DNA from 4 places in the Neobacillus sp. NPDC093127 genome. Region 2 is predicted to be linked to each of the others. Evidence: riboswitches for the same ligand, from Rfam matches in the RefSeq annotation. Region 2 holds a riboswitch; each other region holds the start of a gene.
The links. A riboswitch is a leader RNA that binds a small molecule or an ion and turns the genes downstream of it on or off. The one in region 2 is predicted to bind S-adenosylmethionine.
Positions count from the first base shown of each region.

Region 1: another riboswitch for S-adenosylmethionine. It lies ahead of ACIQCO_RS04865 (methionine biosynthesis PLP-dependent protein); the one in region 2 lies ahead of ACIQCO_RS17525 (YezD family protein).
Region 3: another riboswitch for S-adenosylmethionine. It lies ahead of ACIQCO_RS04465 (O-acetylhomoserine aminocarboxypropyltransferase/cysteine synthase family protein); the one in region 2 lies ahead of ACIQCO_RS17525 (YezD family protein).
Region 4: another riboswitch for S-adenosylmethionine. It lies ahead of ACIQCO_RS24190 (5-methyltetrahydropteroyltriglutamate--homocysteine S-methyltransferase); the one in region 2 lies ahead of ACIQCO_RS17525 (YezD family protein).

Region 1 is NZ_JBIVOP010000002.1:338,307-342,412, forward strand. It holds gene metC (cystathionine beta-lyase) at 1-475, opposite strand, end outside; gene ACIQCO_RS04865 (methionine biosynthesis PLP-dependent protein) at 475-1,587, opposite strand; SAM riboswitch class I at 1,702-1,818, opposite strand; gene ACIQCO_RS04870 (helix-turn-helix domain-containing protein) at 1,878-2,240, opposite strand; gene ACIQCO_RS04875 (polysaccharide biosynthesis protein) at 2,904-4,106, shown strand, end outside.
Region 2 is NZ_JBIVOP010000013.1:45,101-49,206, forward strand. It holds gene ACIQCO_RS17515 (sulfate permease) at 169-1,236, opposite strand; gene ACIQCO_RS17520 (phosphoadenylyl-sulfate reductase) at 1,251-1,967, opposite strand; gene ACIQCO_RS17525 (YezD family protein) at 2,121-2,276, opposite strand; SAM riboswitch class I at 2,349-2,450, opposite strand; gene ACIQCO_RS17530 (CGCGG family putative rSAM-modified RiPP protein) at 2,717-2,977, shown strand; gene ACIQCO_RS17535 (SRPBCC family protein) at 3,024-3,491, opposite strand; gene ACIQCO_RS17540 (hypothetical protein) at 3,633-4,097, opposite strand; gene ACIQCO_RS17545 (hypothetical protein) at 4,102-4,106, opposite strand, start outside.
Region 3 is NZ_JBIVOP010000002.1:263,560-267,665, forward strand. It holds gene ACIQCO_RS04455 (nuclease-related domain-containing protein) at 1-256, opposite strand, end outside; gene ACIQCO_RS04460 (SCP2 sterol-binding domain-containing protein) at 539-898, shown strand; SAM riboswitch class I at 978-1,080, shown strand; gene ACIQCO_RS04465 (O-acetylhomoserine aminocarboxypropyltransferase/cysteine synthase family protein) at 1,148-2,464, shown strand; SAM riboswitch class I at 2,798-2,907, shown strand; gene ACIQCO_RS04470 (methionine ABC transporter ATP-binding protein) at 3,234-4,106, shown strand, end outside.
Region 4 is NZ_JBIVOP010000025.1:38,256-42,361, forward strand. It holds gene ACIQCO_RS24175 (hypothetical protein) at 1-21, shown strand, start outside; gene ACIQCO_RS24180 (hypothetical protein) at 96-344, opposite strand; gene ACIQCO_RS24185 (transposase) at 575-862, opposite strand; SAM riboswitch class I at 1,034-1,135, shown strand; gene ACIQCO_RS24190 (5-methyltetrahydropteroyltriglutamate--homocysteine S-methyltransferase) at 1,411-2,532, shown strand; gene ACIQCO_RS24195 (amidohydrolase) at 2,618-3,793, opposite strand; gene ACIQCO_RS24200 (Zn-dependent hydrolase) at 3,786-4,106, opposite strand, start outside.

The sequences.
Region 1 (4,106 bases), on a different contig from region 2:
CAATGTCCGTGACTTTCATTAATGGGTTAGAGGGTGTCTCCATATAAAAAGCTTTTGTATTTGGTTGAATCGCCTGCTTTACTGCGTCTAAATCTGTCATATCGACAAATGTATGGTCAATTCCTAACCGAGGAAGAACTTGTGAAACCATCCGGAACGTTCCGCCATAAACATCTTCGGTAATAACAATATGGTCTCCTGCTGAAAGCAGAAGGAATGCCGTCGAAATCGCGGCCATACCTGAAGAAAAGGCAAATCCTTTTAACCCGCCCTCGAGTTCCGCAATTACATCCTCCAGTGCTTCCCTTGTCGGATTTAAACTGCGGCCATAATCGTACTTGCCAAACTGATCGAAATCAGATTGGTGGAAGGTAGAGGCATGTTGGATTGGTACACTTACAGCCCCTGTAGTTGGATCGACCTTGTGCTGATTATGAAGGAGTTTTGTTTGAAAGCTATATTCAACACGTGCCATTAGGCAATCACCCCTTCTTTCATTTTAGCAAAAGCAAGATCCAGATCTTGGATTAAATCACCGGCATCCTCGATTCCAACGGAAAAACGTAATAAACAATTGTCGACTCCTTGCTGAAGGCGAATTTCTTCAGGAATATCGGCATGGGTTTGCGTTGCCGGATAGGTAATCAAACTCTCCGTGCCGCCAAGGCTTTCAGCAAAAGTTATCAGAGCGATATTTTGAAGAAATGGATTTACCCAAGCTTCTTCTTTCAATCGGAATGACACCATTCCTCCCTTACCAGGATAAAGAACATCTGCAACACTTTCATGGTTGGAAAGGTATTCGACAACCGCCTTTGCATTTTTCTCATGGCGTTCCATCCGAAGCGCTAATGTTTTCATCCCGCGCATTAACACCCAAGCATCAAACGGACTTAACACACCGCCGGCCCCGTTATGATGAAGGGCTAAACCTTCACAAATCTCTTTTCCTTTGGCAACGATAAGGCCCGCCAGCACATCATTATGGCCGCCTAAATATTTTGTTGCGCTATGGATGACAATATCGGCTCCAAGCAGGATGGGCTGCTGCAATAACGGAGTATAAAAGGTGTTGTCTACGATCAGCAAAGCACCGCGCCTCTTAGCAATTTCTGAGATCGCGGCAATATCTGCCTGCTGCATCAGGGGATTTGTGGGGGTCTCTAGAAAGATGGCCTTTGTGGAAGGGGTAATTCTCCGTTCGACCTCTTCCGGACAACAGGTATTCACATATTGCGTCTTTAAGCCCCACTTCTTAAAACCTTGTTCTAACAAACGATAGGTGCCGCCATATAAATCTTCGCTCACTAACCATTCATCACCAGATTGGAACAAAGAAAGCACCGTGAAAATGGCAGCCATACCTGAACTGCAGGCAAATCCTTGTTCACCGTTTTCTAAATCAGCAATTGCCTTTTCAAGAATTTGTCTTGTAGGGTTTCCAGTCCGAATATAATCAAAGCCAGTCGATTGCCCAATTCCCGCGTGGCGATAGGCTGTTGAAAAATATATCGGCGGATTCACCGTTCCAGTCACAGTTTCACTGCGATTTCCAATTTGGGCAAGTTTCGTTTCAATTTTGTACATGGATGCACTCTCCTTTAATGATGGGAATGGTTAATCGCGAGCGACTCCGCTTTTCCAATAGAAAAAGCCTTCTATAAGAAGAAGGCTTTTGTAAATACTACAAAAAAGTCATTCTTCTTATCTCGCAAATTAGCAAACTAATTTGCAGGACTTAGCACCTTTTCAATGGACAAGCCATTGATGGTTGCTGAGGCGTCGCAGGGCCATTCCCTCAACCTCTCTTGATAAGAAATCATTTATTTAGATTATTTATAAAATTTACTACATTGAAAGCGGTGTGTCAATCTGTTTTAATCAAACTTATTGTTTTTTTCCCAGTTTTTAAATTTAATAAAATTTATATATTCGATAAAATCTTCTTTATTCATTCCTTCGATAATAGCCTTTTCGATTATTCCCTGCCACTCTTTGTCCAGAAGTTCCTTCCCGTTTGCATTCCACTGTGATTCTAATTGATTGATTCCAGTCAATAAATATTCAATTGAAACATGTAATGGTTTGGCAATCTTCATTAGAAAATGAATAGATGGATTTTTATTAAGACTCCGCTCGATGTTGCTTAAATAAGATTTAGAGACATTGGCAAGGTCAGCAAGTTCTGTAAGGGTATATCCCTTTTGCTCTCGTACTTCTTTAATTCGTGTTCCAATCATAGGCTTCTCCTTTTAAACAAATTTTAATGTGTATGTATAAATGATTGCATAAGGATCAGTTGCAGAATACTCGAATAAATTTAATGAAACTATGTCACATTACTGATATTATAAACCACAAATCGTTCTTTTTAAAGAATTAATTTATTGGGTTAAGATAAATTTTAATAAACAGATATATTTTGCTAGTGCGTAAATATTATATAGAGGAAACATACATCCAATTACTTCGCTAAAATTCAAGGATGACACAGATTTTTTAAAAACTTAATCCATTAATAATTATTGAAATGTAATAATAATAATGAATTGACTTGTTCTATATAAAGAATTAATATAAGGGTATACAGATTATCGGCTTAGTTATTCATGCAAAATTATTCCTGGTAAAGGCAATCTTTTTTTGCTTGCTTGTTCTTTATGAAGGACAATGCGTTCTTTAAAATATAATTTTGGTGACGCCTTCTTACCGCTATCAATGAAGGCACTCGGTCATACTGTGGGTTTATAACCTTAGACGCTAGTCGTCAAGAGTGTGATGTGAGGAGGGGTTAGATGCCCCAAACCAATTGATTAATGGTTTTGATGATAATGGCTAAGAAAGCCGCTATAATCAAAGCTTTTAATCTTTTTATCATTAATAGAAATTAAAGGAGCGAGAAAATGACCTATCGGCAAAGGATGTCTATGTTCTTTTTGGTAGATTCTTGTATTGTCACATCAGCCATTTTTATCAGCAGGTTCTTGGTCGATGCTTCTTATGTCTTTCATGTTCCAATGATGGTCCTCACGCTATCCATCTTGACTAGCCATCACTTTTTTTCGTTAGTTTTTAAGCTGTATAAAAAGGCGTGGGAGTATGCTAGTGTCGGAGAATTAGTAATTATCGTTAAAATTGTGACATCTTCCATACTTTTGACAGGATTATTGACGCAGCTGCTCCTCCATGAGATCCCCTTTAGGCTTCTGGGGGTAACGTGGTCAGTTAATATCTTGTTAATTGGCGGTTCTCGGTTTTGCTGGAGGGTGTACCGCGATTCCTTTATGAAAAGAAATCAGAATAAAAAAAGAACACTCATTGTTGGGGCTGGTTCAGCTGGAGCAATGGTGGCCAGGCAGCTGTTAAAAAGTCAAGAGGCCCATCTTCTTCCTGTAGGATTTATTGATGATGATATGAATAAACAAAAATTAGATATTTTAGGAATCCCGGTCCTCGGCGGGGTAAGTACGATAGAAGAGAAAGTTCAAGATTTGCAAATCGAGAACATTATTATTGCCATCCCTTCTTTAAGTAGAAAAGAGTTAAATATTATTTTTCAAGAATGTGCAAAGACTTCTGCAAAAACGCAAATACTCCCGATGCTTGAGGATTTAGTAACAGGACGGATATCTGTTAGTCAGTTTCGTGATGTCCAAGTGGAGGATCTTTTAGGCAGGGAACCCATCCATTTGGATATTGCCGCGATATCAAAATACATTACGGGAAAAAAGGTGTTGGTAACCGGTGCGGGAGGATCGATTGGTTCGGAAATTTGCCGACAGGTTGCTATTTTTTCACCTGAACAATTGATTCTATTAGGACATGGTGAGAATAGTATTTATTCGATTGAAATGGAACTAAAGGAATGCTTCGGAGAATCAACGATTGAATTTATAACGGAAATTGCCGACTTACAAGATGCCGCTAAAATGGCAGCAGTGATGAGAATCTATCGACCGGATGTTGTCTATCATGCGGCTGCACATAAGCACGTCCCACTGATGGAACACAACCCTGAAGAGGCAGTGAAGAATAATGTGATTGGGACCATCAATGCAGCAAATGCAGCCAGCTTGAATGGAGTTAAAACATTCGTGATGATTTCG
Region 2 (4,106 bases):
CCGCTCGTTACTGGCGATTAACCGCCGTTTACTGGCGACACTCCACTGTTTACTGGCGACTTGCCACCGTTTACTGGCAATTAACCGCTTTTTACTCGCATACCCACCATTTACTCTCGACTCACCGCCGCTTTCTCTCGATTACCCACTTCCACCACCGAATACTGTCTATTCTTTTGCAATCTGTTGCTGCACCGCACCTGCAGGTTTCTGCCGCTTCATCAATGACAACACGCCGAGAACAGAGATCAGCACTCCAACCATGGCAATGATTGGGTAAAAATTATGTTCGATGATCAATTGGATGAGGGTGTATGACAGCACCATCGATAGGACGGGTGATACAATCCAAACTGTCAGGAGCTGAACAACAATGTCTTTTTTCAATACCGCTTTGCCGTGCTTGGCGAACCCCATTCCTATGATGGATGAGGTTGTGATTTGTGTCAGTGGAACAGGTATCCCGAATACGGAGGCAACGGTTACAATGGTTGCACCTGTTCCCGAGATGACACAGCCTTCTTCGAGCCGCAGCGTCGTTATTTTTTTTCCATTCGTTTCGAGGACCCGCTGCCCCAGCAGCAGTGCACCCGCTGCGACAAACAACCCACCCCAGAAAATACCACTTCCAACAGCGAGGATGTTGGCACCCACAAGTGGGCCGGCAGCATTGGCAACATTGTTCATCCCGGCTGAAAAGGCTTCGAACAAACCCATAAACACAACCAGCACAGACAGAAATGGAACAGCTTTCCGAGTTTTCATCCAGCCTTTAAGCCTTCTATTTTCCAACAAAAACGAAGCAGCAATGGCGATGAAAAACGCGGTAAAAGGTGTAAGCAGCCAAAAAAACATAATCCAGACAAGCTTACCGACAAACACAGATTGATAAACAATCCCGGCACCAACGACAGATCCAACTGCCACTTCACTTGTAGAAAGCGGAATGCCAAAGATATTGGCCAAAAACAATGATAATGCTGCTGAAGCTAATACGATTAAGGCTACAGGCACGGTAAATGTACTAGATGGGACAATCCCGCTTCCGATCGTTTTGACTACTTCACCGCCGCCAAGCCAAGCACCAAGGAACACAGCGATACTGCACAGCAGCAAGGCCAGCCGTTTTTTCACGACACCGGCTCCATAGGCGATTCCCATCGAAGCCGCCGCACCACTGGCCCCAATATTTATGGCAAAAAATAACCCAATTGTTATCGCAATGATTGTAAGCAACGCTTTAGCCCTCCCTATTTGGTGTGTAAGCCACACTCCGTTTTGCCGATTCCAACCCAGCGTCCCGCTCGTGAGTCACCATCAACTGGAGCCGGTTGGGTACAAGGAAAACAGCCAATGCTTGGATATTGATGGTCATGCAGGGTGTTGTACGGGAGCTCATGTCTCCTGATGTAGCCCCAAACCTCATCCCATGTCCAGTGAATCAAAGGACAGATTTTGATATTCCTGAATTTTTCATCTTTATTAAGAAATTCAGTGCTTGCTCTTGACGGAGACTGTTCCCTCCGAAGACCCGAGATCCACGCTTGTTTTCCCGTTAATGTTTCCCTTAACGGAATAACCTTGCGAATATTGCAGCACTGGTTAGGATCAGTCTTCCATAACGCCGAACCATATTGTTCCGCTTGTTCATCGAGACTTAACTTCGGCTGTTTTCGCTCAATCCTTAACGACGGGAATCGAGCTTCAATCTTGTCAATGACCTCATATGTTTCTGGGAAATGCAGTTCCGTATCTAAAAAAACAATCCGGGCATCCGGTTGAATTTGCTGGATTAGGTCAATCAAAACAATCGCTTCAGCCCCGAAACTGGACGCATAGACAATTTCTTCGGAAGGGTAAGCCCGGTAGGCCCACTCCAGCACAGAATGGGCACCCTTGGTTTCATCCACGATTGGGAAAGTATCAGATATTTGCTGCCAATTTTGATACGTTATTGCTTCATTCATGGCTCAATGCCTCCTTATTTACTAAAAACTAACTTGAGTTTCAACTTTCGCAATCGCTCATACTGTCTGAAAAATACTTGCTCCGTCCGAAATTCAACAAAAAAAGGCAGTCTTCCACTTTGATAAAGTGAAGACCGCCTCTAGTTTGTCTAGTCAGCGATGCTTATACGATTGAAGACGAATCTTTTCATTTTTCTCAATTTGAACAATTTTGCCATCCTGGACAACTAACGTGATCGAGCCAAATTTTAAGGTCTCCATCATTTTCTCGAGATGTGCGATTAGTTCTTCCTTTTCATCTGCCTTCAGATTGATTCGTCTCCTTTCAAAAAAAAACGTCTTTCCCATCAAGGAAAGGCGTTAGAACTACCACTGTTTAACACCTTATCTCCCAAAATGAAGGTCATTTTGCTGGAATTAGCACCTTGCTTTGCAGGTTGCCGGGCTTCATTGGACCAGTCCCTCAGCCACTCTTGATAAGAATTGAATGATTATTGAAATTAATCCTATCATACCAATAGGTTTAATGTAAATAGGAAAACTAAATATTATAAAAATTCTTTTTAAGGGGTCTAGTTCTCTGACAAATTAAAGTGTTAATTCGCTGTAGGGACGGACTCTGTTAATGAAATATCAGAAGGATCGGGGAATTTAATATATTGAAATAGGTATACATGTGGTTTATTCGTGATACATATCACCAACTAAACTTCCCATTCCTTTTATAATAATGGTAAGAGGTGAGTTTTATGGACAAGAATTGGTCTGTTTCACTTGAACATGAGGATTATGAAAATGATGTTGAATTGATTGTAAAGGATGCTATTGACGCAATTGCGAATACTTCAAAGGGGTTTTATGTCAATATCGTCACACCGGCAGATTTCGGAAATCCTAATGATTATTTAACAGGGGCGCTGGCCTTATATTTTGGTGATAGCATTAAAAGCAAATTTATCGATCAATGCGGCTGTGGGGGCTATGTGCTTAGGGTATGGAAAAACAACTAGCTGGTACCACTCCCCCACTCCACAGCGGGGGAAATGGACCCGTTTTTTAACCGCTATCCCTTTTCAATTGATAAAGCCGCCTCTTTATTTCCTTCTCCATCTTTTGAAAAAAACTTTCCAAACTCTTTTTCGCACCTGCCGCTAATATGCGCTCTCCTGCTAGAGAAAGCGCACCAGTTACCTGAGCATCAGTGCTAAAGGTTAACTTGGATACGCCATGGGATTCTTCAATCATGATATCGGCTGTAGTATCAATCTCGCCAAGATTCCCTTTTCCTTTCACAAGCAAGCGATAAAAGGCAGGTGATTTTTCTTTTTCCCGCCGTATTTCAAAAATGAAAAGATCTTTAATCGGGCCTATACTAATCTCGAGTTCAGCTTGGTAACATCCGTTTGACTTTTCTACGAATGACTTACAGCCTGGCAGCGAGTTCCTAAGGATGTTTTCATCCTTTAAGTCCCTCCATACAATGCCCCTTGGTAACCCGAAGGTATATTCGTACTCGATTTTCAAATGTTTCCCCCCCTAAAACTGTGAAAGGGAGTAGAGGATCATTCCCCCTCCCCCTCATTCGTTTATTTTTATTCAAATTGGGGGGAAGTTGTTAAAATTGGACTATGCGGGTTGTACCCAAGATGTCTACTGTTTAGAGGTTCATGTATTTTTTACTTTAGCTACCCCTAACGCAAAATGACTCCAAAGAATGTTCTCTACTAATTCAGACTGTGATTCTTTGCAATCAATAATAAGAATAACTTCTGATTGCTTTCCTTTTAATAGTCTTTTTTTCTTTTTTAAAACTACTTCGGTTAAAAGTCTAATGGCAAATCCTATTACAAATCCGATAAATGCTCCGATAAGTCCCCAGTAAATGGGACCCCACGATAATTTAAACCCGATACTTGCTCCTATCACAGAAAATGCGGTGGCAAGAGCCATGCCAATATCGATTAGTGAGGTTCCGTCCGAACGGTGAAGCGTATCGAAAACTTTACGCTCCTCTTGCCGATTATCGAGGGGAACAGCAAATATATCTTGTTTTTTAATACCGTTTTTCTCCAAAGTAGATATCGCCATTTCTAGGCCCGGCTGATTTTCAAAAGTGGAAAAGAGCTGCACATCATCACT
Region 3 (4,106 bases), on a different contig from region 2:
AATAAAATAAAGGTTCTTGTGTAAGCATTAATGAATCAATTTGAAATTTACTGCCGTTTGATTCAAGCAACAAGTCATTTAACATATAGTTTTGACATTGAAGTTTTTCTGTCAATGAGTCAAACATAATCTCACCCTCATAACCCTTTTCGAGATAATGAAAGCGCTGTTTGTACTTTTCATCCAAAGACATTCGGGCGATTAGGATTCCTAGAATAATTGCTTCAACTGGTTTAGAACGAGATTTATAACTCATATTCCACTTCCTTTCTAATTTCATTTTATAAAATATCCACACATAATCAGCAATCATATTTGAATACTTTTCAACACTTTACCTAAAAGTTGTATTAAAGCATTCTCATTAAAAAAAGAAACGGCAGCCCCCGTCCCAAAATTTAATAAGATACGACATATTTCTCGGGAAATTTCAAAAAAACTGCCAAATTGCACAGGAAATTGTCGAGTGATAATGAAAGGATTCCGCCATTTCTTGCTGAATAAGTAATGTAATAGTGACAAGACCGGAGTGGTGGAAATGATGAATGTGGTAGAAGCATTTCTAGCAAAAATCAAAGACCAGGGGCATGTCCTGCCCTTATTTCTTCATGCTGATTTACAAATTAACCTAAGATGTGTGGGACAGACGATTCAATTAATAATCAAAAATGGCAGCATCATGATCTTGCAAAACTCAGAAGCACAACAGTCAAAATATGAGATTAGCGGATCCCAAAACGCAATGAACCAGCTGCTTAAGGGAACACAAAGGCTGCGGGTTCTTGAACAGCAAGGGCAGCTAAAGGTTTCAGCACCACTGAGAACTACGCTCTTACTAGAATCGATCTTCTTTTTAACAAAAGCAAAGGACCCCGTAAACCTGCAAAAAATAATTTAAACAAACCTATTGACTCGGAATTAATCTTCCTGTAAAGTGTTATTTAAATATTCTATTAATAAAAACAATTTAATAAGCATTCTTATCAAGAGTGGCGGAGGGACTGGCCCTACGATGCCCGGCAACCGGTTATTAACACGGTGCTAAATCCAGCAGAGCAATTTAGCTCTGGAAGATAAGAAGAGAGGCCCCCTCTTCTTATGAAGCAGGGGGTTTTTGTTTATTCATTGTAAAAAAGGAGCGAGAGTAATGAGTGAAAATCAAAAAAAGTATCGTTTTGAAACATTGAGTGTTCATGGAGGATTGTCTCCGGATCCGGTGACTGGTGCTCGTGCTGTTCCGATTTATCAAAACAATGCGTATCAATTCAAAAGCACGGAACATGCTGCCAACTTATTTGCCTTAAAGGAGCCTGGTTACATCTATACCCGGATCCATAATCCGACAACTACCGTTTTTGAAGATAGAGTGGCATTATTAGAAGGCGGCGTTGGTGCACTAGCCGTTGCCAGCGGCATGGCGGCAATCACACTTGCGATTTTAAATATTGCCGAAGCAGGCGATGAAATTGTCTCTGCCTCGAATCTCTATGGCGGAACCTATAATTTATTTGCCGTTACCCTTCCTAAATACGGAATTAACGTGAAATTTGTCAACCCGGATAATCCTGAAAATTTCCGCACGGCGATTACTGAAAAGACAAAAGCGGTTTTCGCTGAAACGATTGGGAATCCGAGCTTACGCGTACTCGATATTGAAAAGGTAGCGGATATTGCTCATGAGGCGGGGGTACCATTAATTATTGACAATACCTTTGCGACACCATATCTTTGCCGGCCAATTGAGTATGGTGCAGACATTGTCGTTCACTCGGCAACAAAATGGCTGTTGGGAAATGGCACGTCAACTGGCGGTGTGATTGTCGATGGCGGGAAGTTTGACTGGAATTCGCCGAAATTCCCTGGTTTCACCACACCAGATGCGAGCTATCATGATCTCGTTTACGCTGAAGCCTTAGGTGCGGTCGCCTATATTATCAAAGCACGCGTCCAGCTATTACGTGACCTGGGACCGGCACTAAGCCCGCAAAATGCTTTCCAGTTCACACTTGGTCTTGAGACACTTCATGTACGGATGAAAGAGCATGTTGCCAATACGAAGGAAGTGGTGGATTACTTAGTTAATCACCCTGCAGTGGAATGGGTTTCATACCCAGGACATCCATCACATCCAGATCATGAATTAGCGCAAAAGTATTTGCCAAAAGGTGCCGGTTCCATGGTTGTCTTTGGGATTAAAGGTGGCAAAGAGGCAGGGGCTAAATTGATTGATGCGATTACGCTCTGGGCCCATGTTGCCAATGTTGGCGATGCGAAAAGCTTAATCATTCACCCGGCAAGCACCACTCATCAGCAATTAGATGCGGAAGGGCTTAAGTCTGCGGGGGTATCAGAGGATTTAATTCGGCTATCCATTGGGATTGAAAATGTCGAGGATTTAATCGAAGATCTCGAATCAGCGATTGAAACAGCAACCGGCTTAGCTTCCCTAAAAACAAATGCCTAAATTCAACTGATATCATTTTCCAAATAAATTCTCGTTGTATAGGAAACCATAGATTCATTTAGGAGTGGATAACTTTGACCAGGTTCTCTGAATCCAGCTCCAGCGCCCTAGCGGCTAATGTCCTTCGCGCTCCGCCCTACGATAAGTCAACATCGGGCAGCGAAGCTCTCCGTGTTTCCTTTATCTCAGTTGGAGCGCTCCAGGCCATACGCCGCTGAGCAGGGCGCTTCCGCTTTTTGTTCTTGACACTGCTTTTTATCCATGATACGATAGCACTCGTAATATCATAACTTAAATAATTTTACGTGTTAATTGAATATAGAATGCTGTAAGCTCTTATCAAGAGAGGTGGAGGGATGTGCCCGATGAAGCCCGGCAACCGTCAATATTTATTATTGAAATGGTGCCAATTCACACAAAGCGATTGCTTTGGGAGATGGGAGAAAGGATTGTTTTAATGATGCCTTTCTGCCTGTGCAGAGAGGCTTTTTATTTTTAAAAAAGGCTGTGTTAAAAGTGAATGTTGATTTCCGTTCCAGGCGCTTCGCTTTCCGCGGGGCGGGCGGTGAGCCTCCTCGGCGCTAAAGCGCCTGCGGGGTCTCACCTGTCCCGCTGCTCCCGCAGGAGTCTCGCGCCTTCCACTCCAATCAACATTGTGCTCAAAATCAACAATATTCTTTAACACAGCCTAAAAAAAGAATCTTTTCTTGATAACAGTCTAACTCTATAAACAAGAATCTGTAAATTGGATAAGAAGCAGGTGATTCAAGTGATATCGATAAAAAACGTCAGTAAAATTTTTCCTTCAAAACAGGGACATTTAAAGGCAGTTGATGATGTAAACCTGGAAATACAAGACGGCGAAATTTTCGGAGTGATTGGATATAGCGGTGCCGGGAAAAGTACGTTAATCCGGATGTTAAATGGACTCGAGCTGCCAACAGATGGAACCGTTACGGTAGCCGGCCGGGTGATTTCGAAGATAAAGGGTGCCGAGCTCCGAAAAGCACGTCAGGAAATCAGCATGATTTTCCAGCATTTTAACTTGCTGTGGTCAAGGACCGTAAGTGAAAATATTGCTTTTCCATTAGAAATTGCTGGGGTAAATAGCTCCCAAAGAAACAAACGAGTGCAGGAACTTATTACACTAGTTGGTCTCGAAGGCAGGGAAAACGCCTATCCTTCCCAGCTAAGCGGCGGTCAAAAGCAGCGCGTCGGAATTGCAAGGGCACTTGCCAACAATCCAAAGGTATTGCTTTGTGATGAAGCAACCTCCGCGCTCGATCCGCAAACGACCGATTCGATTTTGGATTTGTTAGTCGATATTAATAAGCGGCTCGGGTTAACCATTGTCTTGATTACGCATGAAATGCATGTCATCCGAAAGATTTGCCACCGGGTAGCGGTCATGGAAAGCGGGAGCGTCGTTGAGCTTGGTCCGGTGCTAGATGTGTTTAAACACCCGGAGCAGCCGATTACGAAACGATTTGTCCAGCAGGTAACCGAACCGGAAGAAACGAAGGAAACAACCCAACATCTACTCGAACTTTATCCGCATGGTCGTGTGGTTCAGCTCTCGTTCGTTGGGGAGACAACAGAACAGCCATTAATCACAAATGTAATTAGGAATTTTGATGTGGTT
Region 4 (4,106 bases), on a different contig from region 2:
AAAACAACAAACCCCAGTTAAAATATGGGTTTGTTGTTTTTTTCTTCTTTCCAGAACGGGGCAAAGGGAATATTTTGGGGAATATCGCTTAAATATTATATATTCGCACCAAGATTTGGTTTAATATCATTGTCAAAGATTGCCCCGTCAATAACCTCAAAGCTATCTAGATTATTGGCTAAGTTTCCGGCCTGCACGTTTCCAATTCCATAAATACCCCCAAAGCCTAAATTATATTTTCTATTGGCGTCCATCCCGGTAACAATTGATTCACCAATAAAGATGGCTGAGCTGGCCTGTGGAGAGTTGACATTAAATATTCCTAAATTAATGACTGAAGGCACTCCATAGTCCTCCCCTTCATTCTCATTCTTTTCTGTAATCCATCTTATGTTTAAAATTTACTTCTGTGAAAGCGGGGACTTTGGACAGCTTTCTTTCACCTTTTTTCAGGTTTGGGTTCCAATTCCCATATCCATCGATTGGTACTTTTCTGGAAAACCGATGCCTGACCCCCAGTGTGTTAAAGCGTTAAGGCATCGGGGCTCAGGCAAAAGTATTAAGACACTGTTCTCTATATTTCATCTACCATCCATAGCACCATTCGATTGATAAAATATATACCCAAATAGGAACCCGTTAGTAAGAAAAGTGGATTTAGGAATATACCATGGATATTGGTCATGAATACGGTTTTATCTTTAATAATCTCGTAAATGGCGAGAGAGGAAATATTCCCAAAAACTAGTGCAGATACAATGGCGCATATATTAAAAACCACACGTAATTTAGGCTTGATTTTCATCACAAAGAACATGAGACCTGGTGCAAAAATACTTCCGAAGATTAATAGAAATTTCATCAAATCACCTCTCTACCATTTTAGACAAAGTAAGCTGGTTTAAATCATTCTTTTCAATTTACTGGATTTTACAGAGTTTTACCTTTTGATTTTTGATGTCATGATTTACTTCCTATTTGACAGAATAGTAAAACGAATGTAAGGTAATTAATAATTAAATAGTTTAGAAAACTCTTATCAAGAGAGGTGGAGGGACTGGCCCCGCGATACCTCGGCAGCAGACTTACGTTAGTACTGTGCCAATTCCAGGAGCGATTTGCTTGAAGATAAGAAGAGAACCAGTGCCGATAATGATTTCCTCTTCTTATTTGTGAGAAGAGGTTTTTTAATTGTTGGCTGTGTTAAAGAATATTGTTGATTTTGATCACAATGTTGATTGGAGTGGAAGGCGCGAGACTCCTGCGGGAGCAGCGGGACAGGTGAGACCCCGCAGGCGCTTTAGCGCCGAGGAGGCTCACCGCCCGCCCCGCGGAAAGCGAAGCGCCTGGAACGGAAATCAACATTCACTTTTAACACCGCCAAATTATTAAAGAAAGAAGGAATTTTACATGACAAAGACAGCAGTGAAAGCACCATTTAAAGCCGATCATGTAGGCAGCTTTTTAAGAACAGAACCAATTAAAGAGGCAAGAAAAGCTTTTGCAAAAGGAGAAATTGATAAAGATACCTTAAAGAAGATAGAGGATCAAGAAATTGAGAAACTTGTTCAAAAACAAATCGAAGTTGGCCTTAACTCCATCACTGACGGTGAGTTTAGACGTTCATGGTGGCACTTCGATTTCTTATCAGGCTTAGATGGCGTAGAAGAGTTTGAAACGGAATATATTAGTAACTTCCAAGGAGCGAAAACTAAAAATAAAGCCATTAAAGTCGTTGGTAAAGTAGACTTCAATGATCATTATATGTTAGAACATTTCAAGTTCTTAAAACAGGCAGTCGACCGCTATGGCGATGGCGGTCAAGTGGCTAAGTTCTCGATTCCAAGCCCTAATATGTTATTTACTAGAATTCAGGGGGATGAATATTATAACGATAACAGCGAACAGTTCTTTCATGATACAGTTGCGGCTTACCAAAAATCCATTCAAGCCTTCTATGACGCAGGGTGCCGATATTTACAATTAGATGATACTTCTTGGATTGATTTTGTTTCGGAAGAACGGATTCAAGCAGTCGTTGAAAAACTTAATATGGGAGTACAGGATATCATCGAAACAAGAGTACGCTGTTTAAATGAAGCCATTTCTAAAAAACCTGAAGATATGGTTATCACGATGCATATTTGCCGTGGAAACTTCAGGTCTACATATATAACTAGCGGCGGTTACGATCAGATCTCTGATGCCATATTTGCTGATTTAAAGGTAGATGGACTCTTCTTAGAATATGATGACGGCCGCTCGGGGGATTTTGAACCATTAAAAAGGTTTAAACGCGCTGACCAAACAGTTGTACTAGGATTAATAACTTCTAAATTCCCGGAACTAGAAAACCCTGATACGATTAAAGAAAGAATTAAAGAAGCAAGCCATTCTATTCCTTTAGAAAACTTATCCTTAAGTCCTCAATGCGGGTTTGCAAGTACCGAGGAAGGCAACAAATTAACCGAAGAAGATCAATGGAATAAGATAAAACACGTCATTGCTATTGCTGAAAGTGTTTGGGGCTAAAGTGGGGCTTGTTTTAGATAATACAAGCTCGATGAGAAATTGAAAATGGTGCCTGACCCCCGATGCGCGGGGTCAGGCATCAGCTTTATTCAGTTAAATAAGCCCAAGCATATTGCGCGTATAATTCCGCACCGGTAACGAGTGCGTCTTCGTCGATGTTGAATTTACCATGATGGTGCGCCCACTCTGTATCTTTTTCAGGGTTGCCGCTGCCCACAAGAGCGAAGCTGCCAGGTACTTCAGCCATATATTCGCTGAAATCCTCACCGCCCATTGTCGGCTTTTCAAAATAGACAGCATCTGCGCCAAATGCTTCTGCGGCCACTTTTTGAACCAATTTAGCACTGTACTCATCGTTATTAACAGCCTGAGTACCGCGGATATAATCCACTTTTACCGTTGCACCGTACATAGCCGCGGCCTGTTCTGCATAATGCTTGAGCTGCGCTTCAATATGGTCTCTAGTTTGAGGGTCGAAGCAGCGGACAGTTCCCTCAATTACCGCATTTTCTGCAATAACATTGAAGCGGGTACCGACTGTCATTTTCCCAACGGTAAGAACAGCAGGATTTAGGGTATCAACCGTTCTCGAAACAATTGTTTGTACATTCATCACAAACGATGAAGCTACAATCGCTGCATCAATACAAGCATGCGGCAGTGCACCATGTCCGCCTCTTCCTTTGAAAGTTACCGTAAAAAGATCCGCTGACGCAAAGGATGGCCCCGCTGGACAAGAAACCTTGTTTGTAGGCATTTGTGACCAAATATGAATACCGAAAACGTTATCCACTCCGTCAACAGCCCCTTGTTTTACGAATGCTTTAGCACCTTCCGCTACCTCTTCAGCAGGCTGGAACAATAACCGGACATTGCCTGGCAGTTCTTCCTTGCTCTCATTTAAAGCTTTGGCAGCAATCAAGAGCATCGCAGTATGGGCGTCATGGCCGCATGCATGCATTTTGCCATCTGTCTTTGATGCATATGGCAGATCCTTATTCAATTCTTCCACCGATAAGGCATCCATATCTCCTCTTAATGCTACTGTTTTACCTGGTTTTCCGCCTTCGATTGTGGCAATGACACCTGTTGGTACAGCTCTTCGATAAGAGATTCCTAGATTTTCAAGATAGTCGCAGACAAAAGCGGTTGTGTTTTCTTCTTCCCAAGATAGCTCAGGCTCACTATGAAGCTTTCTCCGAATGGCTGTTAATTCCTCACTATATTGTTGTATCGCTTGTTTTATTTTTTCATTAATCATTTGACGAAGCCTCCGTTAATTTCTTTGCTGTTTCGTAAAAAATCTGTACGGCATTTGCGATATGCTTAGATTCTGACCATTCCTCAGGACAATGGCTCAGGCCATCTTTACTTGGAATGAACAGCATCCCTACAGCTGTAACATCGGAAAAGACCATCGCATCGTGACCTGCTCCACTATTAATCGAACAATATGGTGTTTCCAATTCACCGCTGATTTGTTTCATAAGAGCGACAATCTCTTGGTTCATAGCTTTTGGCTGCATAAATAACTGCTGTTCAGCCGTAATCTTAATTCCATTCGTACTATATAA